Regions from separate parts of the Nostoc sp. UIC 10630 genome, predicted to be linked through region 3. Evidence: predicted binding sites of a transcription regulator. Region 3 holds the regulator's gene; each other region holds the start of a gene.
The links. The regulator NtcA, encoded in region 3, controls nitrogen genes in cyanobacteria. The targets are predictions, from matches to a motif close to TNTGTANNNNNNNNTACANA.

Region 1: the regulator NtcA is predicted to act here: its motif matches at 5,609-5,628, upstream of glnA (type I glutamate--ammonia ligase).
Region 2: the regulator NtcA is predicted to act here: its motif matches at 4,460-4,479, upstream of G1O98_RS17175 (DUF3155 domain-containing protein).

Annotation. Positions count from the first base shown of each region.
Region 1 is NZ_JAAGOG010000228.1:629-10,069, reverse strand. Features, by position in the region: gene G1O98_RS32530 (FAD-dependent oxidoreductase) at 1-1,262, shown strand, start outside; gene G1O98_RS32525 (hypothetical protein) at 1,370-1,597, shown strand; gene G1O98_RS32520 (class I SAM-dependent methyltransferase) at 2,385-3,443, opposite strand; gene G1O98_RS32515 (hypothetical protein) at 3,734-3,934, shown strand; gene glnA (type I glutamate--ammonia ligase) at 4,065-5,486, opposite strand; gene apcB (allophycocyanin subunit beta) at 5,844-6,353, shown strand; partial or broken gene G1O98_RS40370 (sulfate ABC transporter substrate-binding protein) at 6,506-6,640, opposite strand; gene G1O98_RS32500 (sulfate ABC transporter substrate-binding protein) at 6,946-8,094, shown strand; gene cysT (sulfate ABC transporter permease subunit CysT) at 8,256-9,116, shown strand; gene cysW (sulfate ABC transporter permease subunit CysW) at 9,103-9,441, shown strand, end outside.
Region 2 is NZ_JAAGOG010000067.1:16,381-27,806, reverse strand. Features, by position in the region: gene serS (serine--tRNA ligase) at 1-332, opposite strand, end outside; gene G1O98_RS17195 (hypothetical protein) at 529-846, opposite strand; gene G1O98_RS17190 (DUF3611 family protein) at 1,214-1,786, opposite strand; gene G1O98_RS17185 (PadR family transcriptional regulator) at 2,745-3,092, shown strand; gene G1O98_RS17180 (cofactor assembly of complex C subunit B) at 3,145-3,675, shown strand; gene G1O98_RS17175 (DUF3155 domain-containing protein) at 4,114-4,431, opposite strand; gene G1O98_RS17170 (GAF domain-containing sensor histidine kinase) at 4,718-6,061, shown strand; gene G1O98_RS17165 (S-layer homology domain-containing protein) at 6,137-7,378, opposite strand; gene opcA (glucose-6-phosphate dehydrogenase assembly protein OpcA) at 7,784-9,145, opposite strand; gene zwf (glucose-6-phosphate dehydrogenase) at 9,247-10,776, opposite strand; gene tal (transaldolase) at 10,932-11,426, opposite strand, start outside.
Region 3 is NZ_JAAGOG010000024.1:41,162-52,587, reverse strand. Features, by position in the region: gene G1O98_RS09125 (ABC transporter ATP-binding protein) at 1-616, opposite strand, end outside; gene hisB (imidazoleglycerol-phosphate dehydratase HisB) at 757-1,398, opposite strand; gene fabI (enoyl-ACP reductase FabI) at 1,494-2,270, opposite strand; gene ntcA (global nitrogen regulator NtcA) at 2,650-3,321, shown strand; gene G1O98_RS09105 (DUF3084 domain-containing protein) at 3,490-4,980, shown strand; gene G1O98_RS09100 (Holliday junction resolvase RuvX) at 5,096-5,551, shown strand; gene G1O98_RS09095 (DUF3146 family protein) at 5,621-5,887, opposite strand; gene G1O98_RS39815 (hypothetical protein) at 6,201-6,662, opposite strand; gene G1O98_RS39810 (hypothetical protein) at 6,675-6,830, shown strand; gene G1O98_RS09085 (aldo/keto reductase) at 7,122-7,988, shown strand; gene psbP (photosystem II reaction center PsbP) at 8,364-8,909, shown strand; gene G1O98_RS09075 (nucleoside triphosphate pyrophosphatase) at 9,166-9,759, shown strand; gene dhaL (dihydroxyacetone kinase subunit DhaL) at 9,782-10,429, opposite strand; gene dhaK (dihydroxyacetone kinase subunit DhaK) at 10,439-11,426, opposite strand, start outside.

The DNA.
Region 1 (9,441 bases), on a different contig from region 3:
AGTGGGGAGAACCAAGCGCTCCAGTGGGTTTTAACTCTTTGACCCAGAAATATCCTGTGCAAGCGCCTACTTATGTAGTGATTATGCAAGACTTTGGTGATGCAATTGCACCAGAAATTCCGGCTGCCCCTAACTATAATCCATCACAGTTTACAGATGCTTGGAATGGCTATGGAGCAGAGACATTTTTGAATTATGGACGTTTGCCTGGTAATCGATTCATGATTAATTGGCCAATCTGTGGCAATGACTACGGCCAAGGAGTAGGGCGGCTGATAGAGTCAGATGTGTCCAGAGGTGAATTCATCCAAGAATCTCGCTGGCATAGCCAAAATTTTGCCCATTTTATCCAAAATCAGCTTGGTCGTCGCTATGGTTTAGCAGAAAAAGTATTTCCTCACGCCCCTACAGCTTTTGCACTGCATCCCTATTATCGGGAAAGCCGCCGCTTATTGGGACTAAGTACTGTCCGAGAACAGGATATTTTGCCGATCGCCGGCGGAAGAGTTGCATCTATATTTAATGATGCAATCGCAGTTGGTAACTACGCCAATGACCATCATTATCCTGGTGTTCAATTCCCACTGCAACCAAAATCTATCCGTTGGGGCGGGCGTTGGACTGGAACACCCTTTACAATTCCCTACAGTTCCCTAATTCCAGCCACAACAGATGGTTTCTTAGTTTGTGAAAAGAACATTTCTGTCTCTCACATTGCCAATGGCGCTACCAGATTACAACCTGTGGTTATGGGCATCGGTCAAGCAGCAGGTATGGCGGCGGCGATGTGTGTTGAGTTAAACTGTCAGCCGAGGCATTTACCTGTTAGATCACTGCAAACAGCTTTATTAGAGGATAATCGTTCAAAAACAGCAATTATTCCTTTATTTAATCTTCCACCCAATCGTTCGGATTGGCTGGACTGGCAACTGTATTACTTAAATAACCCACAAGCCTATCCAGTTAGTGGTTATTGCCCTTGCCCATCGGAGAATGAGTACCCTGACTCTGCTTTTGAAAAGGCATTAATTCGGGAAAGTAACTGTTTCAAAGGCATTTTCTTCCGCTTGGAACAGCAGGAATACAGATTTGCTGTCACAGCGCCAGCCGCATATCAAGGGCAAAATTGGCAGCTTGTGACTTTGCGATCGCATATCGACGAGCAATTACGCACTTACCCCCACGAACAATTAGTTACATTGTGGGGTCGTTACAACCACTCTGGTAACTGGTTATTAGTCGAACATTTAATCGGAGGATAAGAAGAGTTTATTTTCAGTAAAACAGAATACTTTTTGATTAATTGTCCGGATATTAATCAAAAAGCTAAGTATCAGTGAAGTGGAGAGTTCCAAAATAGACATTTGCTATGCGTGCTGCCATTTCACTTTTAGTATCGAGTCTGGTGTTCGGCCCCTTAGCTTCTAACTGCCAAGCAATGGTCAATCACTTATCAACTGGGCTACTTTCCACGCCTACTTCGGAACAGTGGCTCTCGGCAGCATCTGAACAAAATCCAGATGATGCGCCACGTCATCGCGGTAGTGGGCGTAGGGAAGTGACACAAAAATTCGGAAATACCTATGTTGTGGTTTAACCACCGTAGGATAATGCCTGTTCTTCCAAAAGAACCAAAGTTCCAGAAAACACGATGTTATGCCAACATATTTGACACAGCTTTTTTGACAGAGATATATACAGTTGACACGCGAAAATCTTCAGCGATCGCTTAGTATTTCAACTGCAAGCTTTGTATATCATTAGTTGGTCTTTTAATCCTGGCGATCAAAACGCAAATAAAATTAAGTGTCTTGATCAGCAGCATTAACAACTCCCAAAAGCTACATAACTGTTGCTTATATTCGGTGGGAAGCTCTGCATCTCAATCCTTAACGGCTCTAGAAATAGATGTTATTTAGACTATCAGTTAATCTAAAGCACGTCTAATTCAAACATTTTGCTTGCTAAGGAAATAGTCTTAAGGCAACTTCATTCACTTTATTCCCCAATATCTTTTCTTCTCATACATTGAGTAGCTGGCTTCTATATGAGCAACTAATGGATCTTCACTTCGACGCGTGTTTAGCGTCCTTTACCTAAGCATAAAATCCCTTTCGTTCCATTTGAGCTTATCTAGGACATGGATTCGCACAAGTAGTATAGATTGATTGCACTTGGCAACAAATATTACTATTTATGAGCTACTCTTGCACCCTGGTTCGTTCTCCTCGTAGATGGTGTTCAACGAAATAAATATTAAGAAGAATTTGCTAGATAATCTCACTCATCTTAATTATTCTACACCCAATGACAGATGCAAAATTTTGCATCTGTCCTTTTTAGGTAAAGTTTCCTTAAAGAAAAGGCAATGAAAAGGTATTGTTTCAAGCTGGCTTATGAGCAATGAAATACTTGCTCATAAAATGGTCTTGTATCTCAATATTCTCAAAGCCTACTCTCTGTAAACGCTCTACCAAGTTATCAGTGGTGTAATGCTTGTAATAGGGTTCATGGAAAGTTTCAGGAAAAGAGTCCATCATATATTCCAACTCAGGTGAATCACTCAACTGAATGGAGTCACAGATAATAAAGACTCCGCCTGGTTTTGTTACCCGGAAGCATTGCTCAATAACTGTCTGACGTACAGATGCTGGTAACTCATGGAAGAGAAAAACAGAAGTTACAGCATGAAAATAATCATCTACATAAGGTAACTCTTCGGCATTGCCTTGCAAAAGTTGCGGTAGTTCTCCTGGGATTTGCGATAGTAGTTCATTTGCTTTCCGCAAATAAGCTGGTGACAAATCTGTGCCAAACAGAGATGCTTGAGGCAAGGCTGCCCGAATTAACTTTAAAGTCCGCCCAGTTCCACAAGCTACATCCAAAATACGGACTTGCTTTGGTGTAAACGAATCAAAAGCTTTCAGCCCTTGCTTGAGAGGAGCGAGAATTCGCCGCCGCATCGCATCAGCTGCCCCACCAAAAAGAATTTCTACTTGTAAGTCATATAAATTGGCTGACAAGTCACTTAAATAGCCATTGCTTTGGTGATGGAAGTTCTGCACGTAGTAGCTGGGATAACCATCTGTGTCAATTTCGGGCGAAAAATCTTGATAATTTTGTTGTTTAACCCGCTCCCAGATTTGAGGAGAATCTAGCCACACTAGAGGATAGTAGGAAAAAAAGTCTTGCCAGGGGTTATCAAACAATAAACTTTCTGGGTAGACACCTTTTTGGGCATCTTGCCAGTCTGTTTCGAGCAGCTGGTTCAATCTCTGTTGAAGCTTGACTAAAAGCTCATTTGGGATGGGTTTGGTCTTTTGTTGAAGTGTCGGATACACCAGGTTCCTCAACTGTGAACTTAATATCTTGTGAGCCAGACCAAAGTAATTTTTACCCTGCTGAAAGGTCTGATAAGTCAGCTTAGTTAAACTCTCAGGCATAAAAATAGCTTAAGTTTTGATTACTTTTATGTAAATAATTGTAACGAAAAAATTACCTCCTGTTGGAAAAGTAAAAGCTCCCAGGCAAGACAAACTTGAAGCCAGATGATTTTAGCCATCATAGATAGATTAAGGAAGATTTTTCCAGCTTTGGGGACAAATGGCTAATATTGTCAGCAAAGCAAAATATAAATTTATGTAAAAAGTAGCTTATGTTACAGATTTTTTGTTATATTAGTCTTGTAAGAAAACAAAAATTATATATTCACCAAATAAAGAGGACTATGGTTATGTCTATCGCAGATAAATCTCGTGCGTTGATGGTGCGTGAACATCAGCAAGTCAAGAATCGCCAACAATCAATGCTGATGCGGGCCGCACAAGAACTTGGTCTTCCTGAAGAAGTCTCTCACTACTGGAACCCAATTCAAGGGAAGGTAGATGCTAGTAGTCGGATGATTTATGGACCCAGCCACGCTTCCATGAGTTAAGTTTCAAGAGTTTGAAGCTAGATTTTTTGAGTGAATATCTCAACTGGCAACTCTGGAAAAAAAGCCACCCTGTACTCTAGGGTGGCTAAACTTATTAATTTTAGTTAGATACGATTCTTAATTTAATTAATTAAGCATCGTAGTAGAGGTAAAACTCATAGGGATGAGGACGTAGCTGTAACTGCTTGGCTTCGTTAAGCTTGTAGTCAATCCAATTTTCGATAAAGTCTTCCGTGAATACGCCTGATTCTGTCAAGAAAGCGTGATCGTTTTCTAGTGCTTGCAATGCCAGTTCTAAAGAACTTGGAGTTGAGGGAACCTTTGCAAGCTCTTCTGGAGAGAGTTCATAGATATTCTTATCTAAGGGTTCACCAGGATGTATTTTGTTCTTGATGCCGTCGATACCAGCACAAAGCATTGCAGCAAATGCCAAGTAGGGGTTAGATGTAGCATCTGGACAACGGAATTCTAAACGCTTGGCTTTGGGGTTTTTACCAGATAGAGGAATACGGATAGAAGCAGAACGGTTCCCTTCAGAATAAGCCAAGTTTACAGGAGCTTCATAACCAGGTACTAGGCGCTTGTATGAGTTGGTACTGGGGTTAGTAATTGCTAACAGCGCTGGTGCGTGTTTGAGAAGACCACCAATGTAGTACAACGCCATATCACTCAAACCAGCATACTTATCACCTGCAAACAGAGGTTGGCCGTCTCTCCAGATGGACTGGTGACAGTGCATTCCCGAACCGTTATCGCCAAAAATCGGTTTTGGCATGAAGGTGACGGTTTTGCCATATTTTTTAGCAACGTTCTTGATGACATATTTGTAAATCATCAACCAGTCAGCCGCTTCGATCAACTTCCCAAACTTGAAACCTAGTTCGCACTGACCACCAGTAGCAACTTCGTGGTGATGTTTTTCAATGGGCACACCTAATTCTGCCATTGTCAACAGCATCTCTGTACGGATATCTTGGAAAGAATCCGTCGGTGCGACTGGGAAGTAACCTTCTTTGAAGCGTGGTTTGTAACCCAAGTTGGGTTTTTCATCTGTACCGGCTTTACCGGAATTCCAAGCACCTTCTTCGGAGTCTAAGAAGTAATAGCCTTCGTTAGCAGTTTGGGCAAACCTAGCACTATCAAAGATAAAGAACTCAGCTTCAGGGCCAAAGAAGGCTGTATCACCAATGCCACTGGCAACCAGGTAATCTATTGCTTTTTGGGCAATAACCCGTGGGCAACGGTTGTATGGTTGACCCGTGCGGGGGTCTTTAATACTACAAATTATACTTAGTGTTGGCACTTCCATGAATGGGTCGATCCAAGCAGTGTTGGGGTCGAGTACCATCGTCATGTCCGATTCGTTGATCGCTTTCCAACCCCGAATGCTGGAACCGTCAAAAGCTACGCCATCAGTGAACGCAGTCTCATCGATTTGGTTTTGGTACAGTGTGAGGTGCTGCCAAGTCCCTACTGTGTCGATGAATTTGAGATCAATCAGTTGAATTTTTTCATCTTGAATTCTCTTCAAGAGTTCTTGTGGTGTAGTCATTGTTACTCCTTCTCTACCAATTTCCTAAAGTCAACCAGAATCTTACATTGCATCCTAACCCTGCTGATCTCAATCAGACCGTGACACACCAGAAATATCTTAAATAGTAGACATTAGCTGATTTTGTAGTTTATGTTACAGATATCTGGATTATCAGGTTATATTAACCTTTCAGCGCTCATCTGTACAAAACTGGAAAGTTCATCATATAGGGGTCAACTTTGGCATAGAATCCTTAAATAGTGGATAGATTGTTTTTGTGCCGAATCTATTTTAAATAGCACAAAAATTTACTGGTGCGTAAGTGCAGCCAAATAAATATCAAACCATAAATAGCAAGGATTGGGAGAAAAAAGAATGCGCGATGCGGTAACAAGTTTAATTAAGAATTATGACTTAGCTGGTCGGTATTTTGACCGGAATGCGATCGATAGCCTAAAGTCTTACTTTGACAGTGGTACAGTCCGAGTCCAAGCGGCGGCGGCGATAAATTCTAATGCGGCTGCACTTGTCAAGCAGGCGGGTTTGAAGTTATATGAAGAACTGCCAGAATTGATTCGCCCCGGTGGAAATTCCTATACAACTCGTCGTTATGCAGCTTGTCTGCGCGACCTTGATTACTATTTGCGCTACGCTACCTATGCACTAGTTGCTGGGAACACAAATGTATTGGATGAACGAGTGCTACAAGGGCTACGGGAAACTTACAATTCTCTAGGCGTGCCTATTGGACCTACGGTTCGCGGTATCCAGATTCTCAAGGATCTGATTAAGGAGCAAGTAGCAGCAGCAGGTGTGGTTAATACTGCTTTTGTGGATGAACCATTTGATCACATCACACGCGAGTTGAGCGAGATAGATATTTAGATTTTAGGTGGGCCGGATGTCTGCCACGACATAAATATAAATAGCGATCGCACTTTTGTCTTTGTTGGGAAAGAGCGATCGCTTTTTTAATCCAAGTTTTTGCCGCTAAAGGGCAATGTCACGCCTCTCTAATCTAGTTCAAAAAGGACATGTTAGCTTTGTCCACTTTGTATTTTGTCGAAGATTGCGCCGTCATCGAAAAACTTCTTCTGAATAGTATCCCAGCCTCCCAAACTCTGAACGTTGTAAAGCTTAGAAATCTTAGGAAATTTATTCTGTACTTCCTTTATACTAAAAATTTTGATTTTTCCTGGGGAAACTCGTAGTGAAGATATGTAAAATATCCGACTACTATTTCAAATGAGGGAGAAAAAATAACTAATGTCTAATTCTCAATTCCCTAGCAAATTGCTTGATACTTGAAAATAAAAGTATTGTAATTCCTTACATAATTGGTAGAATCACCATATTCTTGATGAAGAATGTGAGGTTTATTGGTGTTTGCAACTAGTTAGATGTAATCATCCGGTATGATAAACACTATATAACTGTATTCCCATCAGTTATCTGTAGATTTAGCGGAGGAAATGGAATGAGTTTGTGGCAACACCCACTGAAAAGATTACAAGCAATTGCTGAACATGGAACATATCGGTTCAGACTAAATTCGCTTAAAGGTTTTGTATCACTCTTTTTGGTAGGGACTGTATTGAGTGTGGCGCTTGCTGCCTGCTCTGGTGGAGGAACTGGGAATACTTCTTCTTCTGAAACCCCTAATGCTAGCGCTACTCCTGTGGCTGCAAACAAAGATAGTGTTGAACTAACTCTGGTTTCCTTTGCTGTCACCAAAGCGGCTCACGAAGCAATTATTCCTAAATTTGTAGAACAGTGGAAGAAAGATCATAATCAAACTGTCGTCTTCAAGCAAAGCTATGGCGGCTCTGGTTCTCAAACTCGCGCTGTTATCGATGGCTTGGAAGCAGATGTCGTCCACTTGGCACTAGCTGGAGACACTTCAAAGATTGAGAAGGCTGGATTGATTCAGCCAGGATGGGAGAAAGAAGTTCCCAACAACGGTATTGTCTCCAAATCAGTTGCAGCATTAGTAACTCGTTCCGGCAATCCTAAAGGCATCAAAAACTGGCAAGATTTAGCTAAAGACGGTGTAAAACTAATTACTGCTAACCCCAAAACTTCAGGTGTTGCTAAGTGGAATTTCTTAGCACTATGGGATTCTGTGATTAAAACAGGTGGCGATGAGGCTAAAGCCACTGAATTTGTGACTAAAGTTTACAAAAATGTGCCAATCTTGCCTAAAGATGCACGGGAAGCTACTGATACATTTGCCAAGCAAGGGCAGGGAGATGTCTTAATCAACTACGAAAACGAAGTCATTTTGGCACAGCAAAAGGGCGAGAAGGTTGATTATGTCATTCCCGATGTAAACATATCCATCGACAATCCGATCGCAGTGGTAGATAAGAATGTCGATAAGCATGGAACCCGCGAAGTTGCTGAAGGTTTTGTGAAATACCTCTATACTCCAGAAGCACAGCAAGAGTTTGTCAAATTAGGATTCCGTCCTGTGGATGAGACTTTAGCTCAAACTAAAGAAGTCACAGACAAATTTCCCAAGGTGAAAACTTTGGGTACAGTTGCAGACTTCGGCGGTTGGAGTGCAATCGATAAGAAATTTTTCGCCGATGGGGGCGTGTTTGATAAGATTCAAGCCCAAAAATAAACGGTAATTAAGTAATTCGTAATTCGTAATTCGTAGTGATAACCTTACAAAATTATTTTATCGAAAATTAAAATTTGTTGGAATGTCTTTGAATTACGAATTAGCAATTACGAATACTGGCAAAAAAATTCTTGTGAAATTTAAATTTTGAATTCTTGACTATGACGACTGTATCTTCTTCTTTGGAAGTTGAGCGCAAAACACCATTCTGGAAGAAATTGCGGCGGGTTCCCTGGACTTGGCGAATCACAATAGCATACCTGACAGTGATGTTGTTTATCCCCATAATTGCCATGTTCCTGAAAGCGAGTACGGAACCTCCGGCGAGATTTTGGGCGATCGCAACCAGTGATATCGCATTAGCTACCTATAATGTAACTTTTGTCACGGCAATATTTGCTGCCTTACTCAATGGCGTATTTGGTACTCTAATTGCTTGGGTTCTGGTGCGCTACGACTTTCCCTTCAAACGCTTGATTGATGCCACAGTAGATTTACCTTTTGCACTGCCAACTTCAGTAGCGGGGCTAACCCTAGCAACTGTTTACAGTGATAATGGCTGGATAGGTTCGCTACTAGCACCACTGGGAATTAAGGTAGCTTTTACTCGCACAGGAGTAGCGGTGGCAATGATATTTATCTCACTACCCTTTATTGTGAGAACTGTGCAACCCGTACTTCAGGAAATGGAACATGAAATTGAAGAAGCTTCTTGGTGTCTAGGCGCTTCTCAATGGCAGACCTTTTGGAAAGTAATTTTGCCACCTTTATTTCCGACGATTTTAACTGGTGTTGCCTTGGGTTTCTCCCGTGCGGTTGGCGAATATGGGTCAACTGTAATTATCTCTTCTAATACGCCCTATCAAGATTTGATCGCACCTGTATTGATTTTCCAACGGTTAGAGCAGTATGACTATTCTGGTGCAACAGTAATTGGCATAGTTTTACTATCAATTTCGTTGGTATTGCTATTAGCAATTAATTTCTTACAAGCATGGGCAAGACGATATGACAGTAGATAAGCCAAGTTTTCACTCATCTGCATCTGATACACATACAGCCAAGCCTAAAGAGCAGAAGAGTTGGGTGCCAATAGTTTTAATTGGTATAGCGATCGCTTATTTAGCTTTAGTTCAATATATCCCTGCAATCAACGTTTTTGTTCAAGCCTTCAGCAAGGGAGTTGGGCCATTTCTATCCAACCTGACACGACCAGCTTTTCTCCATGCAGCTTGGCTGACACTGTTGCTGGCTGTAATTTCTCTACCCTTGAATACAGTATTTGGGCTATGTGCAGCTTGGGCGATCGCTCGTCATAAATTTCCTGGACGAGCCATAGTTTTGAGC
Region 2 (11,426 bases), on a different contig from region 3:
AAGTTGGGAAGTGCCAACACAAGTTGGGCAATTTCAGCTTTGAGTTCTTTTTCTTGGGGTTCCAGTTGACTCAAAGTAGCTTTTACAGAGTTACCTTCATCCCGCAAAGCTTGAATTTCTGGGTCTTGAGGACTGATCCCAGATTTAATCTTCTGCCCGACAATTTTACCAATTTCGTTGCTACGAGCTTGGAGTTGACTACGTGTCCCCTCAAGTTCCCGTTGTTGCCGATCTAACAGTAATATCGGTTCAATGTCGTATTTACCACTACGACTATTCAATCGTTCTTGAACTAATTGCGGATTTTCCCGTATTTGCTTAATATCCAGCACAGATTTTTCTCAGTTTCTAGCCTAACATCTTCCTGTCAATACAGTTAACACATTAAGCATTTAGCATATAGTAATTTTGGTTTGCTGTGACTGGAAAAACAAAGTTTATTGGAAAAATTCAGTCTTAATCTCTGAATCAAGATTTTTCCCTAGCATCACTGCCAGTACTAAGAAAGCATATATTGCATTTAACCAATCATGAGCTAGTATCCTGAGCCACTCTTGTTTCAGTAACCTGAGCAAGACTTTGACCATTCCCATTATTGTTATCAGTGGCTGCAAACGTCCTTTGAGTGATACTCTGCGCTTCCTTATCGTCTCTAGTTTGTCCAGGTGAAGGCAACCAGTATGCAAGCACACTTGATAAACCACCCCAATACAGAGCAACATTCTTATCGTCCCCTGGCGAGCCAAGCTTGAAAATGCACAGTCCCAATACGATGCTACTAAAGAAAACCTGTACGCCAAATCTCCATACGTCTTGATTAAACTTATGGGCTGGTTGATTTTTCATAGTGTTCAAACTTATAAAAAAGGTATACAACATCATCCCTGTTCTAGTTTTGACATCACTTGTTAGTACAGCTTGGCAAAATTCTTAATGACACCCGTACCCCTACGGTGATATTGCTATGCGTAGTGTACCGCTCTCTCGACTCGCTAAGGTAATTGGTAATTCCTATACTGCAAGCGTTTCATTGATTTGAAATGGATAGTTCATTTACGCAATGCTGTACTATCAGGATGTTTTTTCAAGGATTATGTAGTTGTCTTCACACGCAGTTTTGCCCGTTTCGGAAAAGTATGATAATTTTCCTTTGGCTCTTGAAAACCCAGCATAGGCGAAACGCCCGCCCCGCTACCGCTAATAGAACTTATAACTAAGGTCGGTTAATACGATTGAGTAGCCAAAGTGACGCTACAAGCCCCGCAAAATGTGCTGATACAGTGTTGGTATTTGCCTGTACGACAAGCATATCTAGACCGCTAATAATACGGGTAGGGTCAAAAAATTGTGTAGTTATAGCTTGAGGAGATATGGATCTTGCTACCAGTGTACCAACGATCGCTTGCGCGCCTAAAAGAGTCACCAGTGTACCGCCTAAATTTACCCACAGCCCTAAGCGTAATACTTGCACAGTCTCACTTTTGCGAGGGCGGTTGCTGGGATTGGAGGATTCTAATTGCTTGCCAATTCTAGTGTAACGATAAGCTAAATAAATACCTCCACCCAAAACAACTAGTCCACAAATTGCTAAAAATACGCCAAAGCCAGTCCCAGGATTATTACTAGGACTACCAGTTCTTTGATTAAAGATGGCGAACAGCAACACAATTATGCTAGAAACAACGCCTAGTACTAGCTGAATCCAGAAGCTAATCCAACCTGTAAGGCGAAAGGTTTGGGCAATAGCCCGCAGAGAAGATGATGGAGCATCGGGAGTCTGTGACATATATAGAAGTGCCGGGCACTTTCAAAGGACACAAAGACACAAAGACAAAAGTTTAATCTAAGGATGCCTTAGCTCAAAAGTTCGGAGAACACGGAGAACTGTGTTGAGAGGTATCGCACTCTACGTCTCTATCTCTCCGAGAACACCAATTCAGTCAGGACTTACGTAAATAATGGCCGAAAAGAAGGATTTTCAAGTAGGGCAATTCATAAATTGTCCCTACAACAACTAGTTTTGCGTAAGTCCTATCAGTAACGAATCATGTCTCCCCAACCTCTTATCTTTTAGTCAAGGAGGCTGGGGATTAGGTTTTTGATTACTGAATCGATGCTCTAGTCTTTGCGTCTTCTTTGATAAATTTACTATCACATTTACCAAATGCGACAAGAGATTCTCTTATCCAGCAAATCAGTAATGCGTACTACTTAAGTGTGTCCACCACCGTAGCAGCTTTAAACCACATATATCCCATAGCTTAAATTCTTATGATTTGCATTGGGAAAATCACTGTAAAACAAAGTGTTTATTAAGTTTTACAGACAAAATTGCATTTTACCTGTAAAATTTCTTCGATGGCATTTTATTGCTTAAGCACTTCTAACTACCTTGGCATTACTTAATACCAAGACAGTCAGAAACCTCACGCCTAAAAGCTGGGGCTTGGCATTTGCCCTAATCTGACCAAGACTAAGTACCTTCTGTACTAAGTGAATTTGCTACTCTCTGTTAGCTCCTCACCACACCATATCAAGCTTGGGCTAGGGTACATTTCTTTGTGTCCCTAAAACTCGCAACTCTTACCACGAATTCACAAGCGTGGATAATCGTTTGGTATTTACGCTTTGTAAATCTAGTCTAAGTAGCATTATATATATTACTCACTTGGCAGTAGCACTGTATACTGACTACAAGGATTGTAGACCTTACCATAAGGCATTTTTTTAGCCATTCACTAACCATGAAACTTGAGGATATATATCAATTCTTTGAGAATCCTCCGCCAACTTACCTTTGTCAGGAAGTAGCAGTTTGTTACATACTGTCTGTTTTATTACAAGGTGAATCCTACGGAACCGAGTTGATTGAGCAATTAGAAACTGAATATTCAACCTATAGGCTTTCGGATACTGTGCTTTATAGTGCAATCAAATTTCTGGAAGACGAAAAGGCAATCACTGGATATTGGAAGAAACTGGAAGGACGAGGACGACCCAGGCGGATGTACCAAGTTTCTCCAGAATGGCAAGTTCAAGCGCAGGATTTAGCTTTGCAATGGCTTAACTACATCAATAGGAGGACAAAGTAACGAATAATTGATAATGAATAAGTCTCCTCCAGTCAAACAATAACAATCAGTTATGGATACTGCTATTCTGCCATCTACGTTCCTGCTAACCTTGTTGTTATCGGTTGGGCTGTTTTTCTTTATTCGTGCCTCGACTAAAGACCGCATACAAACAGTGCAACTGGTATCTGAGCAAGACGAAGCTGCTTTAATGTCTCAATTAAAAGAGTATTTTCGCTCCCGGTCTTACCAAGTAGCAGAGGTAGACCGAGAACAAAACAAAGTGACTTTTGAAGGGAATGTTCGCCCCAGTTGGTTTTTAGCTATATTTTTAACTCTGCTGGCAGCGACTGGGATTGTTTGTCTCTCACTAGTCGTATACCTGCTTTTTCCTAACCTCAGTCCCATTGTTTTGGCTATGGTACTGCTGTCGCCTTTAAGTGGTCTGTTTTATTGGAAAAAATCTGGAAGACTTGAGAAGGTGTCACTCAAAGTAGAAACAACTCAGAGTGAACAAACCTCCTCAAGTAAGATCACTGTAGTTGCCCATCGAGATGAACTCAGTGAGTTACAGAGAACTCTACAGCTCAAGGCTGGTGAATAATTGTTGCTTTTTTTAACTATGATATGCAGACTTCTGACCTGATCTAATCTTTAGGCAATGAAAAGTAAAAAGGAGGAAATCAAGACTTCTGCTTTGTCACTTTCCCCACGATATAAGTCGTGGGGAGAAATTTAAATTAATTAACTTAAATTCGTTGACAGAGCTTGGTTAACAATTCACGGTATAAGAGCGCAACTTCACTAGCGCTTTTGGAGGCGCTTGGCTCTATACCCACTCCCTTCTATATCATGACACTAGTATCAACCCATGCAATCTAGCGTGCTTTGAGACTAGTTTATTTTCCAATTACCTGGACTAGCCTGACTGGCAAATCAGCTCCAAACTAAAAAAAAATTAAATTTTGCATAAACTTAGCTATTTTGCCAGTTAATGAATAGTCAGGAGCCACATTCAATGTGTAAGATGACCATCTATGGTTCACCGACTAGCTAAAGCAAGAGGTTCTTGACCAGGCGAAGGTTCTAATACCCTCAAGCTTGGAAACAAGAAATGGTTTTCCTCTACGTATTGAGCACCAAACAGTCCCTTTTCTGCCCAGAAATAACGATCTGTTGTGTGTTCATTTCGCTTTACGAGTAGCAACGCAGGTGGCAAAATCCCTTCAGCTTGAATGAATCTTCTCGCTGCTGTCACAGGTTTTTCTTCGCCACTTTCGATGCTATATTGAGGCACGTGTTCCAAAATCCTCCGTCCTTCTTGACGACGGCGACTTTTCCTTTTGCGTCTCCTTGCCAACCTATTGTCCTCCTCTTTCAAGCTATAGATTGTAGTGTTAGCTACAAAATCCGTCGTCATTATATAAGTTCTAGTTCAAAATATCAATAGTTTTTAACCTTTTCATGCAAGAAAATTAACATCTTTGAAAATAGATAAAACAAAGTTACCTAAGAAAATAATTCCTTGGTACAAACCATCACTAAGAAGATTTTAGTTAAGCTTTATTGAATGGGTGAGGTAAAAATTAAGTATCCTCTCTTATCATCATGCCTTAAAATCTGTAATCTTGAGCAAGAGCTAAAAAATGTTAATGTCTGCCAGTTCCGATTTTATTGCTCTGTGTCGAGAGCAAATAGCGCTGCTAACCCAAGGGCTGGGAGCAACTTTAAGTATTGTGTACCTGACACAAGAATTGGTAGAGGCTCCTTCTAGTGAGGCCAAACTGATTCCTGTGGTAATTTACCCAGAAACAGCATTATTACCGCCAGGGGAAGAAACTGCTGAGGTGACAGTAGTACACAAGCAACTTCAAGTTGGAAATGTGTTTATATTACCCAACGATCGCAGAAGGTTATTGACAGCAGAATCGGAATCTCCAACCTCATCACAGCAGTCTGAGGCATCTCAACCCCATTTAAAAGAGGAATACCTCTTTAGTGGCAACCAAATTGTTTTACCTCTAGTTTATGAGGGTGTGATGATGGGGTTATTGGTGACGGGTAGGCAAGACCGGGCATGGAATGAACATGAGGAAAGTCAAATTCAACAGATAGCCCAAACATTAGCGATCGCTTGTATTTTAGATCAACGCCGGGCATGGTTTGAGGAGCAGTTGCGTGAGCAACAAATTCTCCAAGAAAAACAGCGAGATTTGCTAGATAACCTGTTGCATCAGTTTCGTAACCCATTAACGGCATTGCGGACTTTTGGGAAACTGCTATTGAAGCGGCTGCGCCCAGGAGATAGCAATCGGGATGTGGCCAATAGTATTGTGCGAGAAAGCGATCGCCTCCAAGAATTGCTACAACAATTCGATCAAGTAATTGACTTAACAGAGACAGATTTAGCACCACTACATTTACCCGAACATGAAGTGTTTGTGGAAGCAACTATCCAAAAAGACGCTAAACCGCCGCTACTATTGCCGGGAACGGGAGATAAAACAGTTGACTGCTCGTTAGCAGATATATTAGAACCATTATTAATATCAGCCAAAGCGATCGCCCAAGAGCGAAAGCTAAAACTAATAACTGAAATTAAACATAATTCACCCCTAGTACGTGCCAACATCAAAGCATTACGAGAGGTTTTAACTAATATCATCGATAATGCTTTGAAATATACTCCCACTGGTGGCAAAATTTTGATTCAGGCGGGGCAAGAAAAAGCTAATTTTCAAGGAATTGCGATCAGTGACAACGGGCCTGGCATTCCCCCCGAAGATTTAGAACATCTGGGAGAACGGCATTATCGGGGTGTACAAGCGCAAACAGAAATCCCTGGCACAGGTTTGGGGTTAGCGATCGCCAAACAATTAATAGAGCAAATGCAGGGTGAAATCGAGGTTTTCAGCCCTGCAATCAACTCTAAGCTAACTTCACCCAATGCGCCTGGGACTACTTTTATTATTTGGTTGCCGAAAGTTTAGGATTTGTCCTTTGTCCTTTGTCATTCGTTCTTTGTAAAAACCAATGACCAATGACTAATGACTAATGACCAATGACTATCTGAGTGAAACCAACAAGTTTTGATTGATGGTCATTTGTAAATCGGTATTTGGGTCAATTGCCACTAAGTCAACACTATTCTTACCGAAGAATAGACCCACCAATGCACCGATACCAGCGCCACCCAAGACTTCTTCTGTGGCGATCGCGCGATCGCCAGTTACAGCAGATACCGCAGTTGCCGCACCTGCACCCAATACAGTATTTTTGATAATTGAACCAATACTAGTACCCTTCTTGACGGTTTCAGTTTTGGTGATCACTTCAGAGCTGGCGTTAAGCTGGTACTCCTGTCCACTGGTCAAAACCAGTTTTTCGGCAACGAATTGAGAACCGCCTGTAGCAGGTTTAAGTTGACCAATTACTTGACTACCAGCCGGAATCACTACAGATCCGTCTTGTGTTACTACGTTTTGGGATACTGTCAACGTCAAAGGCGCAGTTTCATCCTTTGTAACCAGAATCTTTTCTGCCTTGTCATACTTCACAGGAATAGCAGTCCCTTGAGGAATTGTGACTGATACAGGCGTTGGGGTAGTAGACCCGACAGCCACAACATAAGGCGAGTTAATTGCTGAGGCTTGGTTAGAACTAACCAATGCTTGGTAGATAAAAGCTGCTACTTGGGCGCGAGTAGCGGTTGCAGTTGGATTGAGGAACTTCACATTAGGATAGTTCACAACTATTTGCTTTTCAGTTGCAGCTGCGATCGGGCTACGGGCATAGCTAGCGATGTTAGAGGCATCGTTGAAGTATTGCAGAGTGCTTTCAGTATTGCCAATGGGACTATATTCCAGACCGTTAGCGAGGGAAACTAAAACCTGTTGGCGGGGAATAGCTTGGTTCGGCTCAAAGCGATTACCGGGATATCCAGATAAGAAACCAATGGTATAAGCTTGCTGAATGGCACTTGATGCCCAATAATTGCTGGGCACGTCAGCAAAGTTGATTGGCGATCGTTGCTGTGATTTTTGGAAAGCTTTGTTGACCATAGCGGCAAATTGAGCGCGTGTCACCGCTTCTTCAGGACGGAAACTACCATCAGGAAATCCGGCAATTACGCCTCGCTGTGACAATTGTTGAATAAATTGTGCCGCCCAATAATTAGATGAAACATCAGAAAAAGTGGTTTGAGCTAAAGATGGTGAAGCTGTAATCAAAGGAGCTACAGTGCCTACTGTGACGCTCAAAGCCATGAGTGCAGCTGTTCCAGATTGCAAACGATTAAAAGTAAACATTAATTTTTAACTCCAGTACAATTATTTTTATTACTGTTAATTAATTAGACATTTACTAAAGTATTAGGTTCCCTTTAATTTCTGTTTTTTGTAAAAACCATTACTTTTGGCATACAGTCAAATTAGATAGTCAAACTAAGAAAAAGCCTGCCAACATATCTAGCAATAGGTAATAGTGTAATCAGCCTCTTACCAACTAGAGGATGTTTTAAAAGTTCTCTGATTGGTATCAAAAGCTTTAGATGCCTCTAAATCTCCCTTAAAAAGCAATACAGTTCAGTTAAGCCCAAAATCTTTAACTGAACTGTATTACCTTAAAAAACGGGGACTTTCACCTGGTTCCATGCTTAAAAAGCCTACCGTGTATACACAAGGTCAGGAAGCAGGCAGGGGGTTAAGTCTAAGTTAATTCACCAATTTGAAAATATTCGCTGTCACTCCCAGACTTTCTTCAAAAAGGGACTCACGACCCCAGCGTTGCACCTGCTGACTTAGTAATGCTTCGGCTTTTTGTTCTGAAAGTGAAGTTACCTGTTGAAACAGACCGGCAGATTGGGCACCACCATGTGTTTCCATCCGCATACAACCACCAGTTTCCGAGCAGATAACTGTACCACAGTCTGCCTGGGGATTTGTGGAACTGAGGCGCAAGGCAATCAAGTCACCAATAATATCGCCCACATCAGCAACGGGAACTCCTGCTAACTCGGCTTCTACTTGTCGCTGATCTTGAGAAATAAAATGGATGCGAGTGATATCATAATCACCACTTTCCTTTTGATAAGAAACTGGTTGCCATTCCAATCGACTTGCCAACCAACCCAAAAACAGCAAAGCTTGGGCGGGATTGCCTTTTTCGTAATCAATCGTCACGCGGTCAATTTCTCTGAGGGCAGCGCGACGCTTAGGCGAATCGTAGGCTTCAGCTGTCAGTTCTTGCCATGATGCGAGACGACGCCAGTTCAAATCCGCTAAAGGTACACCAGCTTCTACCAACTCTTCTAGGCGGAGTAAATCACTTTCTGGCTCGTTAAAGTTGCAAGAATCGACAATGACATTATTGCAGATTGCTGCTAGGCGTTTGAATAGACCGTTGTTAGGGTCTGGTGTCGCTTTCCACCAGAGAAACTTCGGCAAACCGCCAATCAACAATGCTGGAATCATACCACCGATACGTTCTAAGGCAGCAGCAGTTCCACTCAGAGTAATGTATTCGCAGCAGATAAGTGTGCTTGACGATTGCTTTTGGATGGGGCAATAGGCAGAAACTTGAGCCTTAACCCCTTCATCTTCGCCAGTAATAGGAAATAGGGCAATGATGCGGCAGGGGTTGCGGAGAGCGATTTCATCGGCAATTCTGGGGCTACCGCTATTTAACCCAGCAATAGCATGTTCTCCTCCAGTCCCACCTCGCTGACCTTTAGCGAATTCTTCTCGTAATATAGTCAGAGTTTCTTGTGTTGCTGTTCCGGTTTCTGGCAGTTTATGTTTCTTTTGCACTTCCCGTAATGCTGCTGCCATTTGCGGCCCTAAAATCCCATCAATTGGGCCGTTGTAAAATCCTAAAGCAGCCAACAAATACTGAGTTTCTTCTGGTTCGTAAACTACTAAAGTAAACGTTGTTGCCCTAGTAGCACTGGGAAGTCCACCATCCTCGCCAGTAATACCATAGCTTTGCCAAATTTGATTCAGTTCTGCATCTATTTCGTTAAGCGAAATATCTTTCGGTGCCTGGAGGGAAAAAATTGTAGAAGTTTGGAGAGCCATAGGAAGTTTTGGATTTGAGATTTTGGATTTTGTCATTTGTCATTTGTCATTCATCATTTGTTTTTACTAGTGACTAATGACTCATGACTAATGACTAATATTTAGAGTCTGCGCCAGCGACGGCCATCCTGGTTAATTAAGAGTTCTGCTTGTTCTGGCTCCCAAGTGCCGGCTTCGTACTGGGGAATAGTATTAGGATCGGCGGGTGCATCCCAAACGGAAAGGGCTGGTGTTACTACCTGCCAAGCTGCTTCTACTTCATCGGCGCGTGTGAACAATGTTTGATCGCCCATCATACAATCAAGGAATAAGCGATCGTAGGCATCGGATGTTGCTTGGATGCCAAAGGAACCATAACTAAAGTCCATATCAACGGAACGGGTGCGGAATTCTGCCCCCGGCATTTTGACATCAAAACGCAGGGAAATACCTTCATTTGGCTGAATCCGCATCGTCAAAATATTGGCGTTTGTCTGTTGGGCGGCAGATTGGAACATCCGAGATGGAACTTCGCGGAAGTGAATTGCAATCTCACTCACTTTTTTCGGCATCCGCTTTCCAGTCCGCAAGTAGAAAGGAACACCTTTCCAGCGCCAGTTATCCACCAAAAACTTCATTGCTACATAAGTGGGTGTGGTGGAGTTGGGGTCAACGCCTGGTTCTGTGCGATATCCTGGCACTGCTTGACCTTTCATCCAGCCAGCACTGTATTGCCCACGTACTGCTGACCGCGACAGATTGTGAACATCAGCTAAACGAGTAGCTTGGAGTACCTTCACTTTTTCTGTGCGGATGCTGTCGGCATCCATTGCGTTGGGTGCTTCCATCGCCGTTAAGCAGTAAAGTTGCATGAGGTGATTTTGCAACATATCCCGCAGTGCGCCGGCGCTTTCATAGTAACCAGCCCGGTCTTCTACGCCCACGGTTTCTGCTACGGTAATTTGCACGTGGTCAACGAATTGACGATTCCACAAGGGTTCAAAAATCGCATTGGCAAAGCGAAACACCAGCAAATTCTGGACTGTTTCTTTACCCAAATAGTGGTCAATACGGTAAACTTGGTGTTCTTTGCAATATTTCTGTACCACTTGGTTAAGACTTTGAGCAGAAGCCAAGTCCCGACCAAAGGGTTTCTCAATTACTAGACGATGTTTGTAGGGATCTTCTAGCATCCCGCCGCTTCCTAGCTGCTTAATTGCTTCGGGAAAGAATGAAGGGGCTACGGATAGGTAGAACATGCGATTACCTCGCGTGCCCCGTTTTTCGTCTAATTCACTCAGTAAGGTTTTTAGTTTCTGGTAGCTTTCAGGGTTGTCTATATCTCCAGGACTGTAGAACAGACCTTGAGAGAAGTCTTGCCAGAGTTCCCCTAAATCGACATCAGGATGTGCCTCTTCCATGCCCTTCTGCATTTGTTCGCGGAAGTATTCATGGCTCCATTCTCGACGTGCTACGCCAACAATAGTAGTTTCTGGCGGAATGCGCCGTTCTCGCCGCAATTTGTAAAGTGCTGGCACTAGTTTGCGCCAGGTGAGATCACCAGAAGCGCCAAAGATAACTATAATCTGGGGTTCAGGCATCCCTTGTTGTTGCAGACCAACGCGCAAGGGATTTTCTAGCAGACTAACCATAGGAATTTTGGATTTTGGATTAGAGGTTTTGAGATTGGGGACTGGGTATTAGGGACTGGGTATTGGGTATTGGGTATTGGGGGTTTAGTATTAAGAAAATTGTTTACCAGTCCCCAGTCCCCAGTCCCCAGTCCCTAGTCCCTAGTCCCTAGTCCCTACACTGGTGACAATACCTTGATCTTGTCTTCTAAAGAGTTCATCAAGGACTGGAAGGGCTGGATGAACTTGTCAATACCTTCAACTAACAGTTCATCCATTACGGTATCGAGATCGATGTTGATGTCGGGATCTTTGAGGTTTTCGATCAGCGTGTAAGCATTATTTACGTCTGTTTCTAAGCGATCGCTCACGTTACAATGATCGGCACAAGCTTTAATGGTCGCTGGTGGTACGGTGTTAACGGTATCATGGCCTACCAACTCTTCGATATACATCACGTCGTTGTAGTTGGGGTCTTTGGTGCTGGTACTAGCCCAAAGTAACCGTTGTACTGTGGCCCCTTTTGCTGCCAACTCTTGCCAACGCTCGCTTCTAATGATTTTCTTGTATTCTTGGTAAGCTAGCTTGGCGTTTGCGATCGCTACTTTTCCTTTCACAGCTTTTAGCTTTGCTTCCACGGCAATATCATCAACGCCTTTTTTCAACTTAGC
Region 3 (11,426 bases):
CTTTTAGTGCCAAGATGATTTCCCGCATTTGGTAACGTCCCACCGGATCGAGACCAGACATGGGTTCATCGAGAAAAACTAAATCTGGCTCATTAATTAGCGCCTGTGCCATACCAACACGCTGTAGCATTCCTTTTGAGTAGCGGCGTAAAAGCTTTTTGCGAGCATCAGCTTGGGATAAACCTACTAATTCCAGCAGTTGGGGAATGCGTTGGCGTTGGACACTTTGGGGAATTTGGAATAGTCCAGCAGCTAGCTGCAAAAATTCCCAGCCAGTGAGATAGTCATACAAATAGGGATTTTCTGGCAAATAGCCAATATGTTGCTTAACACTGCGATCGCCTATAGGCTTATCCAATAAAAATCCCCGTCCAGAAGTGGGATGAATAATTCCCAGCAACAATTTTAAAAGGGTGGTTTTACCAGCACCGTTTGGCCCTAGCAACCCAAAGGTTTCACCTTTGTAAACCGTTAAAGAACAGTTTTTGAGAGATACGACTTTTTGATTTAGCCAAAAACCAGTGCGATAGACTTTTCGCAACTCAGAAGTTAGGACTACTGGCGGAGTGTCTGCCGTATTAAGTTGAGAATCAGGGTCATCTGCAACAGACTTCATCTTGGTTCAACCACTAATAACCAGCTTGGTATTAATTACAAGTTACCTAGTAGGCTGATAATAACCATCACCAAGTCGTGTGTCAATTATTGGGGATTGGAGACTATAGGGGAAATAACTAATGCCCCTTTTTACAACTTTTAGAGAACGCCTTTAGAACTGGGAATTAGACCAGCACGACGGGGGTCAATCTCCACTGCTAGCCGTGTTGCTCTTGCAAAGGCTTTAAATGTCGCCTCTATGATGTGGTGGGAATTAATGCCATCCAGTTGCCGAATGTGGAGTGTCATTTGGCTATGATTCACCAATGCTACAAAGAATTCGCGCACGAGTTGGGTGTCATAAGTTCCTACGCGCTGGGTAGGAATTTGCAAGCCGTAGCTGAGGTGAGGCCGTCCAGAAAAGTCTAGCGCTACCTGAACTAAAGCTTCATCCAATGGCGCAAGAAAATTACCAAAGCGGACAATACCTTTTCTGTCGCCTAGTGCTTGGTTGAAAGCTTGGCCTAAAGTAATGCCTACATCTTCGTTGGTGTGATGGTCATCAATTTCCCAGTCTCCCTTGGCTTGGACATCTATATCAATCAGCCCGTGGGAGGCAATTTGATGCAACATGTGATCCAAAAACGGAATGCCTGTTGCTGCCGTGCAAGTTCCTCTACCATCCAAATTGATGGTAACTTGTACATCAGTTTCACCAGTAGTGCGGTGAATAGTGGCAATCCGAGGGGTTTTAGTTGACTGGTCGTAGTTTGAATTAACTTGGCGATTGGTTGTTTGCATGGGAAGTGGAGAATGGGGAATGGGGAATGGGGAATCGGCAAGAATAATTTTTTACTTACTCCCTCTACTCCCGACTCCCTACTCCCCAAATTATCTTACATTCCCATAATTTCATATCCTGCATCTACATATAGAACTTGTCCGGTAATACCACTGGACAAATCACTACATAAGAAAGCGGCAGTATTCCCCACTTCTAGCTGAGTGACAGTACGGCGCAGGGGAGCTACTTCTTCGACATGATGAATCATATCCAAAATTCCACCCACTGCTGAAGATGCTAAGGTGCGGATGGGGCCTGCGGAGATGGCATTGACGCGGATATTTTTCGGCCCTAGTTCAGCAGCTAGGTAACGCACGCTCATTTCTAACCCTGCTTTAGCAACTCCCATAACGTTGTAGTTAGGGATTGCTCTAACACCGCCTAAATATGTCAGCGTGACGATACTACCTCCCTCAGTCATCAAAGGTTTCGCTGCACCACTTAACTGCACCAGCGAGTAGGTACTGATTTCTAAGGCAGTGTTGAAGCCAGAACGAGAGGTTTGGCTAAAGTCTCCACTTAAATCGTCTTTACTGGCAAAGGCCAGACAATGGATGAGAATGTCTAGCTTCCCCCATTGCTCACGAATTGTCTCAAAGGTAGATTGAATCTGTTCTTCATCTTGGACATTACAAGGAAGAAATAAGCTTGGGTTGAGGGGTTCTACCAACTCCGCAACTTTTTTCTCCATTTTGCCGCGTTCATCCGGCAGGTAGGTAATACCCAGGTTTGCTCCGGCTTTATGCAGCTGTTGGGCGATGCCCCAGGCGATCGAGCGGTTATTGGCAATACCTGTAACAAGAGCATTTTTTCCAGTCAGATTCAGCATAGAAATTGTTAATGCGATCGATCATTAGGAGCATACTAGAATCTGAGGCACGTTTGTCTTTGTTTTATACAGGATTTGCAAAAATGAATATTGAGAAGGGTGTTTGCTATGACAAAAATCTTGATTTTTCCTAAAGATTTTCTCAAGATATCTTTATTTGTTCTTTAAAAAACCCTTTTTAATACAGTTATTGGAACTACTTATCAACAATTAGTAGCTGAAAGGATCAACAATTATGTATCATTATAAACAAACAGTTATGAAGCGATTAGTTTGAGTATAGGAAAGTACAGAAAGGTTGACGGTGCTTTATTCATTTTTCGGGTGTATTCTTAGGTAATCAGTTTTTGTTTTTCCGGCATTGGGTAGGGGAAGGGAGATGATCGTGACACAAGATAAAGCCCTAGCAAATGTATTTCGTCAGATGGCGACCGGGGCGTTTCCGCCAGTTGTGGAAACGTTTGAACGCAATAAAACGATCTTTTTTCCTGGCGATCCTGCCGAACGAGTTTATTTTCTTTTGAAAGGTGCTGTTAAACTTTCTAGGGTGTACGAGGCAGGAGAGGAAATAACAGTAGCATTGCTTCGGGAAAATAGTGTTTTTGGTGTTTTGTCATTGCTGACAGGAAATAAGTCGGATAGGTTTTACCATGCGGTTGCATTTACCCCTGTGGAATTACTGTCAGCCCCAATTGAACAAGTAGAGCAAGCACTCAAGGAAAATCCAGAATTATCAATGTTAATGCTGCGGGGTCTTTCTTCGCGCATTTTACAGACAGAGATGATGATTGAAACTCTTGCTCACCGAGATATGGGTTCTAGGTTGGTGAGTTTTTTATTAATTCTTTGTCGGGATTTTGGCGTTCCTTGTGCAGATGGGATAACTATTGATCTGAAGTTATCTCATCAGGCGATCGCAGAAGCAATTGGTTCAACTCGTGTTACTGTTACTAGGCTACTAGGGGATTTGCGTGAGAAAAAGATGATTTCTATCCACAAAAAGAAGATTACCGTGCATAAACCTGTTACCTTAAGTAGGCAATTCACATAAAATCAATCGGAGAAAGGGGAATCGGCGCGTGTTCTATTTTGAAAGATGACACTAATAGCTAGAGGTAAATCTAAAATTGAATAATTTCAGCTATTGCCAACTTCCACTTCTCCGCAGACAATGCTTAAAAGTAGTAGGCTGTATCTGGAAGGATTTCGGTAGCTAAAGATGACCACCGGATACATCCTCATCGCAGCAATTTTAATTCTGGGAGGCGTAATTGCCACCGTGGGCGATCGCATCGGCACACGAGTTGGCAAAGCCCGCCTCTCACTTTTTAAGCTTCGTCCGAAAAATACTGCCGTAGTGGTAACTATTTTTACGGGCGGTTTGATTTCAGCATCAACATTAGGAATTTTATTCGCTGCCGATGAAGGCTTGCGAAAGGGAGTTTTTGAATTAGAAGATATTCAAACAGACCTCAGACAGAAACGGGAACAGCTAAAAACCGCAGAAACTCAGAAAAGTCAGGTAGAAAGTGAGCTAAATCAAGCAAGAATTGCCCAAGCAAAAGCACAACAAGACTTACAGGCAATTAATCAGTCTTTACAGGCAGCAAATGCCAAACAACTCCAAACACAAGCTCAGTTGAACCGCACCATTAGTCAACAAGCTCAAACTCAAACTCAACTCCAACGCACTCAAGGTCAATTAGGACAAGTTGTAACTCAGTACCAAAAAGCCATAGCTGAGTTGCAAAGCGTTTCCAATCAAAGAAAAGAGCTACAGGCGGCAGTTGAACTACTGAAGACAGAACGACAACGACTGTACGCTGAAGCGAAAAAAGCCATTGACGAAGCCAAAACAGCGATTGAAAAACGCGATCGCGAACTGGCTAACCGTCAAGAAGCCATAGAACAACGCGATAAAAAAATTGGCCAACTCGATCAATTGATTCAAAAGCGGAATGTAGAAGTTGCAGCACGAGAGGAAGTGATTGCCAAACGGGAATCGCGCCTCAAAGAATTGGAAGCGCAACAAGAGCAACTAGAACTAGAAGTTGCCAGGCTGGAAAAATATTATCAGTCTTACCGCGACCTGCGTCTAGGTAAGTTGGCCTTAGTTCGCGGTCAAGTTTTGTCTGGTGCTGTAATTCGTGTTACCCAACCTGCTGCGGCTCGTCAGGCAGTGGTACAACTTTTACAAGAAGCCAATCGCAACGCCAACCTCGAATTAAGTGAGCCTGGGGCAAATCCTGCCAATGTAGAGCTACTACGCGTGACTCAGGATCGGGTTGACCAATTGAGCAAGCAGATTAGCGATGGTCAAGAATATGTGGTGCGAATTTTCTCGGCTGGTAATTACGTCAGGGGAGAAAAGCAGATAGAGTTTTTCGCCGATACAGCGCGAAATCAATTGGTTTTTTCGGGAGGCGCAGTCCTAGCTACAACTAGTGCCGATTCCAAAACTATGACATCGTATCAGTTACAGCAAAGGCTGGAAATACTAATTTCTGCTTCTCAATTTCGGGCTCGTAATGCCGGAATTGTCGAGGATGTGCAAGTAGAGGGGACTTTCTTGCGCTTTGTCGCCCAATTAAGACAATATAATCAGCCCTTGGAGATCAAAGCGATCGCAGCAGAGGACACTTATACAGCCGGGCCATTGAGAGTAAAATTAGTGGCAATAGTCAACGGAAAAATTATTTTTAGTACTTAAAACATTATTTGCACACTGTTATTAGTAAGATTTAAACATATTCAACAGCAGTCAAAATAGTTGCTGTGATTGCATTTATTGATTTCTAATTCTCAATTTTTATTTTTAATTTCTTATGACTTTACGCGAATTTTCACCAACGCAACCAGTCATATTGGGGTTTGATCCAGGTCGAGATAAGTGTGGGTTAGCGGTGATGGGACTGGATCGACAATTGTATTATCATCAGGTTGCGTTAGCCAAAGAGGCGATCGCTACCATTGAAACACTGCGTCAAAAGTTTCCCATCTCCTTGATGGTGATGGGCGACCAAACTACAGCCAAGCAGTGGAGACAGCAACTATATCAGGAATTGACAGAACCTCTGAGTATTATTTTAGTAGATGAGCGATATACAACCTTAGAAGCACGCGATCGCTATTGGCAAATGTTCCCACCCAAAGGACTAACAAAGCTATTGCCACAAGGTCTACGACAGCCTCCAAGACCGATAGATGACATTGTTGCCATTCTCTTAATTGAAAGATACTTAAACCGCCTCACAGAATCAACACTCAGCAGTCAAGAGTGAAGAATTACATCCTTAACTCCTAACTCCTGTACTGACGCGATTAATCGCGTCTCTCCTAACTCCTAACTTTTAAAGTTCCGCCCGAATAGTAAAAGCATAATCTCCTCCAGGCTCTAGCTGATAATCTTGTTGCTCCAAAAATCGACCAAGGGGTTCTTTGATTAAAGCGCGGCCTTGGGAAGGCTTGACGGCAAGTTCTCCCCGGCGAAAATGCCACTGGAAATGCCACTCAAACTCACCTGCACTCACTTCACCCTCAAGGAAGCCGTGTTGCCAAGATTGGCGGGTGATTCTGACATGGGCAATAGTTTCTGGCAGTCGTCTTTTAGCACTCACAATGCTTTATGTCAAGTGTAGAATAACAGCCGCTCATATTAGACTGGCTTCTTATTTTATGTACCAAACATAGTCTAAATAGACAAACTGACAAAGTGAGTATTTTTAGTTGAGTCAGAATGGTACTAATGGATAATGCTAAATGTAAAATTTCAGTTGAAAGTGACTCAAACTTCCTTAATCTCAGCGTTTCGTGTCTATATAACAAATCCTAAATCATTTTTGATAGACAATATCCCCAGCTTTCTAGATAAGTCAGCGATCTATGACTTCAGTCTATGGGCATAGTGGTAAGTAGTGGGGATAGTTTTTGTTAAAGTTTTAGAAATAAGAGTATCCTAGAAACTGTATATCTAACGCTTCTTTCATCAGTGTATTGTGGATTGATTGGAATTTCTTTGAAAGATTTCAGCACAATTACAGACCGATAAAGCTTAGAGTATTTATATTGCTTTTCTTGGATGTCAAAACGCAGAATATTTTCTAGTGGATGTTCAATAACTTGATTGCCACGAAGACTTTTACGTTCGATAAAGACCTTATCGATGCTTTTATAGAAGGTGCAGGTAGTTACAGGTGATGTGGCAAAAAAAGCAGCGACCGCCATGATAATTAATATAGATAAACTTAAGAAAAATAGATAATTTCGCTGATTTTGCTGTACCAATAGAGAAGTTTTACTAGAGTTGATAAAATCGTTGGTTTTCAAAGTAAATTCTTGATTTTGTTCATAGCTAAGATGGGATAAAAGAGGAAAATCTTTAAATGGAGTCACAATTATAACCTGATGGCTTTTCGACCCTTTGCTACCAGTTTTTGTGAGAATGTATGCTTCACTGGGATCAAACATTCTGAGTTTCTCCATCCTTCCCAGCAAATTAAACCGTCTCAATTCACAATTAATTTTGCTTGGCGAGAGGCGATCGCAATTAAGACTGATTGAAGCAGACTCAAAAAATAAGCAGTAAATCAAGAAGCTTAAACAGACAGTAAAAATGCACCACCCGATGACCCAATATCTGAGTGGTCGATGCTTTAACTGCAATCTGGTACGGGTTTCCTCGACAATTTTCATCAGTGCTTGTGTATAGAATACTTAACCCCTGAGTAGAGTATTCCCTTAGTAGCCCATTCACTTATCACCAAATCTAAGTACTAGGGAGGATTTATGATAAATCCCTCAAAAACCTTTGACTAGCTGGGATAATTGGGTCAGAAAGCTATAGCTAGAAGCATGGAAACCAAACAGCTAGGAAAAACTGGTGTATTTGTGAGTGCGATCGGTTTGGGTGGTATGCCCATGTCAATCTCTAATCGCCCTCCCGAATCGCAATCAATCGAAGTTATTCATCGGGCTTTGGATTTGGGTATTACATTTATTGACACTGCCGATTCTTACTGCAAAGATGAGTCAGAAAAACACCACAACGAGCGACTAATTCACAAGGCACTTACTAGTTATAAAGGCGATGTTAGCCAAGTAATTGTGGCAACTAAAGGCGGTTTGATGCGTCCCGATGGAAACTGGACAAGCAACGGTAACCCAGAACATTTGCGCGAAACAATTCGAGTCAGTTTTGAGGCGTTAGGTGGCGCTAAACCCATCGATGTTTGGCAATACCATTCACCCGATAGTAAGTACACCATTGAAGAATCCCTTGCGCCAGTGAAAGAAGCAGTGGAGGTAGGTTTGATTAGGTTTGTGGGAGTTTCTAACTTTTCGGTTGAACAAATTAAGCGGGCGCAAGATGTAGTAGATATTGTCTCGGTGCAGAATCAATACAGTCCTTGGCAACGACAGCCAGAAAAGGACGGCGTGTTGAAGTATTGCGAACAGCAAAAATTGACATTTTTGCCTTGGAGTCCCTTTGGTGGTAGACGTCGCCATCAGGATTTGCAAGATATTCCTGCGATCGCTAACTTAGCTAAAGGAAAAGGCGTGTCAGTATATAGTATCGTTCTAGCGTGGTTACGCTCCAAATCGCCCGCTATTTTGCCAATTCCTGGTGCTAGCAAGGTTTCTAGTATTGAAGACTCAGCACAAGCTATCAATGTGAAACTATCTGAAGAAGAAGTACAAAAAATTGATCACGCAACTTAATCATTTCACTAGCTAACTTAAGTAAGTGAACGTAAATAATTGTCGTTGAGATCAAGCAATAGGCAATAGGTATAAGGATTTTAGCCTAGTTCATTTTTCTTTACATAGTTTGGTTTTATTGTGCCAACTCACTTAGATTTAGTAAAAGTTGTCAAATATTTACGCTCACTTTTAGTTAGTTTAAGACAGCGTAATAACTTACGATTCGGGTATTTGATGAAATAAAGGATATGTAAAGAAACAGTCTTTCCAAAAACAGGCGATCGCTTAAGCAACCCCGAAACGCATCATCCGAAGCGTCCCGCTTGGTGGGAGAATAAAAACGAGAAATGATGCAAGCCTGGTGTTGTCCCCAGCCTAAAGGAAATCGTATAAATGTGGAAAAGAATTGTATTAATTTTGCTATTGGTGTTGAGTTTCAGCCTGAGTAATTCTGATATAGCAGCTGCGGCTGGACTTAAAAGCTTTGTAGACACTAGTGATGGCTATCAGTTTTCATATCCTAACGGGTGGCTACAAGTTAAAGTTTCCAACGGGCCAGATGTGGTTTTCCACGATTTGATTGAGGTGTCTGAAAACGTTTCTGTTGTGATTAGCCCAGTTCCAGAAGGCAAAACTTTATCAGAATTGGGAACCCCAACAGAAGTAGGATATAAGTTGGGAAAAGCTGCTCTTGCGCCTCCTGACTCTGGTCGTTCGGCTGAATTAGTCAATGCCGCAGAGCGAGAAGTAGACGGTAAAACCTACTACCTTTTAGAGTATGAGGTTCAACTTCCTAATAAACAGCAACGGCATAACATCGCCAGCGTCGCTGTTAGCCGTGGCAAACTTTTTACCCTCAACGCCTCAATTCCTGAAAAACGCTGGCAGAGAGTTAAAGGAATGATTGATGAGGTTGTAAATTCATTTACTGTCTATTAATTGGGAAATAGGGAATGGGAAATGGGGGATAGAGAAGAAATTTAATCACCAATCCTGGATTTCTCACAAGTGAGAAATGAGCGTGAGTGTGGGGGGTGTGGGGAGTGTGGGGAGAAAGAGGAGGAATTGAATAACTGCACATCAATGAACGCTGGCATTGCCTCCCACACCTCCCACACTCCCCCCACACAATACTTGAGAAATTCAGGCAATGCCCCATACCCCATACCCAATTAACAAGCTTTTTATAAATCTCATGAAAATTCCACCCTTTGTACTTGCCTCAGCTTCCCCGGCTCGTCGCCGCTTGCTGCAAACTGTTGGTATTGAACCGATAGTTCGAGCCAGTGACTTTGACGAGTCGCAAATCCAATTAAGTGAACCAGCAGAATTGGTCAAAACTCTTGCCCAATATAAGGCGGAAACTGTAGCCCCGCAGTTTGAATCCGCTTTGATTATGGGTTGTGATTCGGTTTTGTCTATGAATGGTGAAATTTACGGCAAACCAGCAGATACTTCTGAAGCGATCGCCCGTTGGCAGATAATGCAAGGTAGCTTTGGCGACTTGTATACAGGTCACGCTTTAATTGACCTTGAGCAAAACCGCACTATAGTCAAGTCTCAAGTTACAAGAGTTTACTTTGCTCAAATGAGCGATCGCGCCATTCAAGCATATATTGCCACAGGTGAACCACTCAAGTGTGCTGGAGCATTTGCTATTGAAGGTTTTGGTAGTTTCTTTGTTGAAAAAATTGAAGGCTGTCACAGCAATGTAATAGGACTCAGTTTACCCCTGCTCCGGCACATATTAGCGGAACTGGGATACGATGTCACTGATTTCTGGCAATAGTTATTGCGCCAATTGTTAATTTTCAATGGTCAGTTGTTTGGCCACTTTCCAATACCTCTAACAAACTTTTCAACATTAAATAAGCAGAAGTCCCTCCTGGATCTTGATGTCCGATACTTCTTTCCCCCAGATAGCTAGCCCGTCCCTTTTTCGCCTGCATAGGTATAGTTTCTTGTAAACCCTTTTGAGCTGATGCTACAGCCTGTTGCATCGCTTCCAGCGTTCCCTTACTTTCTCCTACAGCTTGCCCAAAAGCGACTACAGCCGGAGATAGCACATCCACCATTGTTTTGTCTCCTAGTTGCGCTTTGCCACGTTGCAGCACGCCGTCTAAGCCTGCCTGGAATAGCCTTAACACATCTTGTTCTGTTAATTCTTGCTTATCTACTACTGCTGTACTAGCTCGTAAAAACCAGGTTCCATAAAGAGGGCCACTAGCACCGCCAATGGAAGAAATCAAGGTCATACTCACAGCTTTGAGAATGTTGCTGATGTCCTTGTCTCTGAGAGTTAGTAACAGAGTACTTACCTTTTTAAAGCCGCGATCCATATTTATACCGTGGTCAGCATCTCCGATCGCAGCATCTAATTCTGTCAAATATGCTTTATTCTGCTCTATCTCGGTTGCATAAGCCTGCAACCATTGTAATATCTGCGCCTGACTCAACATAATTACGAATTAGTCCCAATGCCAACTGGGTGTTTTGACTGGTGCATCCCATAATCGGATCATCTCGTCATCTAATTTCAGCAGGGTAATGGAGCAACCTTGCATTTCTAGAGATGTGATGTAAGGACCGATTAAGTTTCGCACAATTTTGAATCCTTGCTGTTCGCAGATTTGGGCTAGTTTGCGGTAAACAATATATAGTTCAGAAACCGGAGTTCCACCCATACTATTGACGAAAGCTAATAAGCGATCGCCTTTGGCAAATCGGAGATTTGTTAGTTCTACATCTAGCCATTCTCCTTTGTCTTCATCCCACTCGCGCAGTGTGCGGCTGTATGGTGCATCCTCAAGGAGCGATCGCGTCAAAACTTCGGTAATCTCATCTACTGGTTTGATGGCGGTACGTTCTGTTCCTGGCTCACCGTGAATACCGATACCTAATTCAATTTCGCGATCGCTCAATTCAAATGTCGGTGTTCCATTCGCGGGGACTGTACAAGATGTTAGAGCAATTCCCATACTCCGCCCATTTAGATTTACTCGGCGACATAAATTTGCAATTTGTGGCAAATCATACCCAGCCTCAGCCGCCGCGCCACAAATTTTTTCCGCCAATATTGTTGTTCCCACACCCCGCCGTCCTTGGGTATAGAGGCTATCTTTCACTGCTACATCGTCATCAATCAAAATATTTAGCGATCGAATGCCTTCACTACGGGCTAACTCCGTTGCCATTTCAAAGTTCATGACATCGCCACTGTAATTTTTGACGATGTAAAGGATACCAGAGCCCCCATCTACAAGCTTTGCTGCTTCTAGCATTTGGTCAGGAGTAGGTGAAGTGAAAACTTCACCAGGACAAGCTGCATCAAGCATTCCTTTGCCCACAAAGCCAGCGTGCATTGGTTCATGTCCACTGCCACCACCTGAAATAATTGCTACTTTACCTTGTATAGGTGCATTGGCTCGATAAACAAAAGTGGGATCATAGTTTACT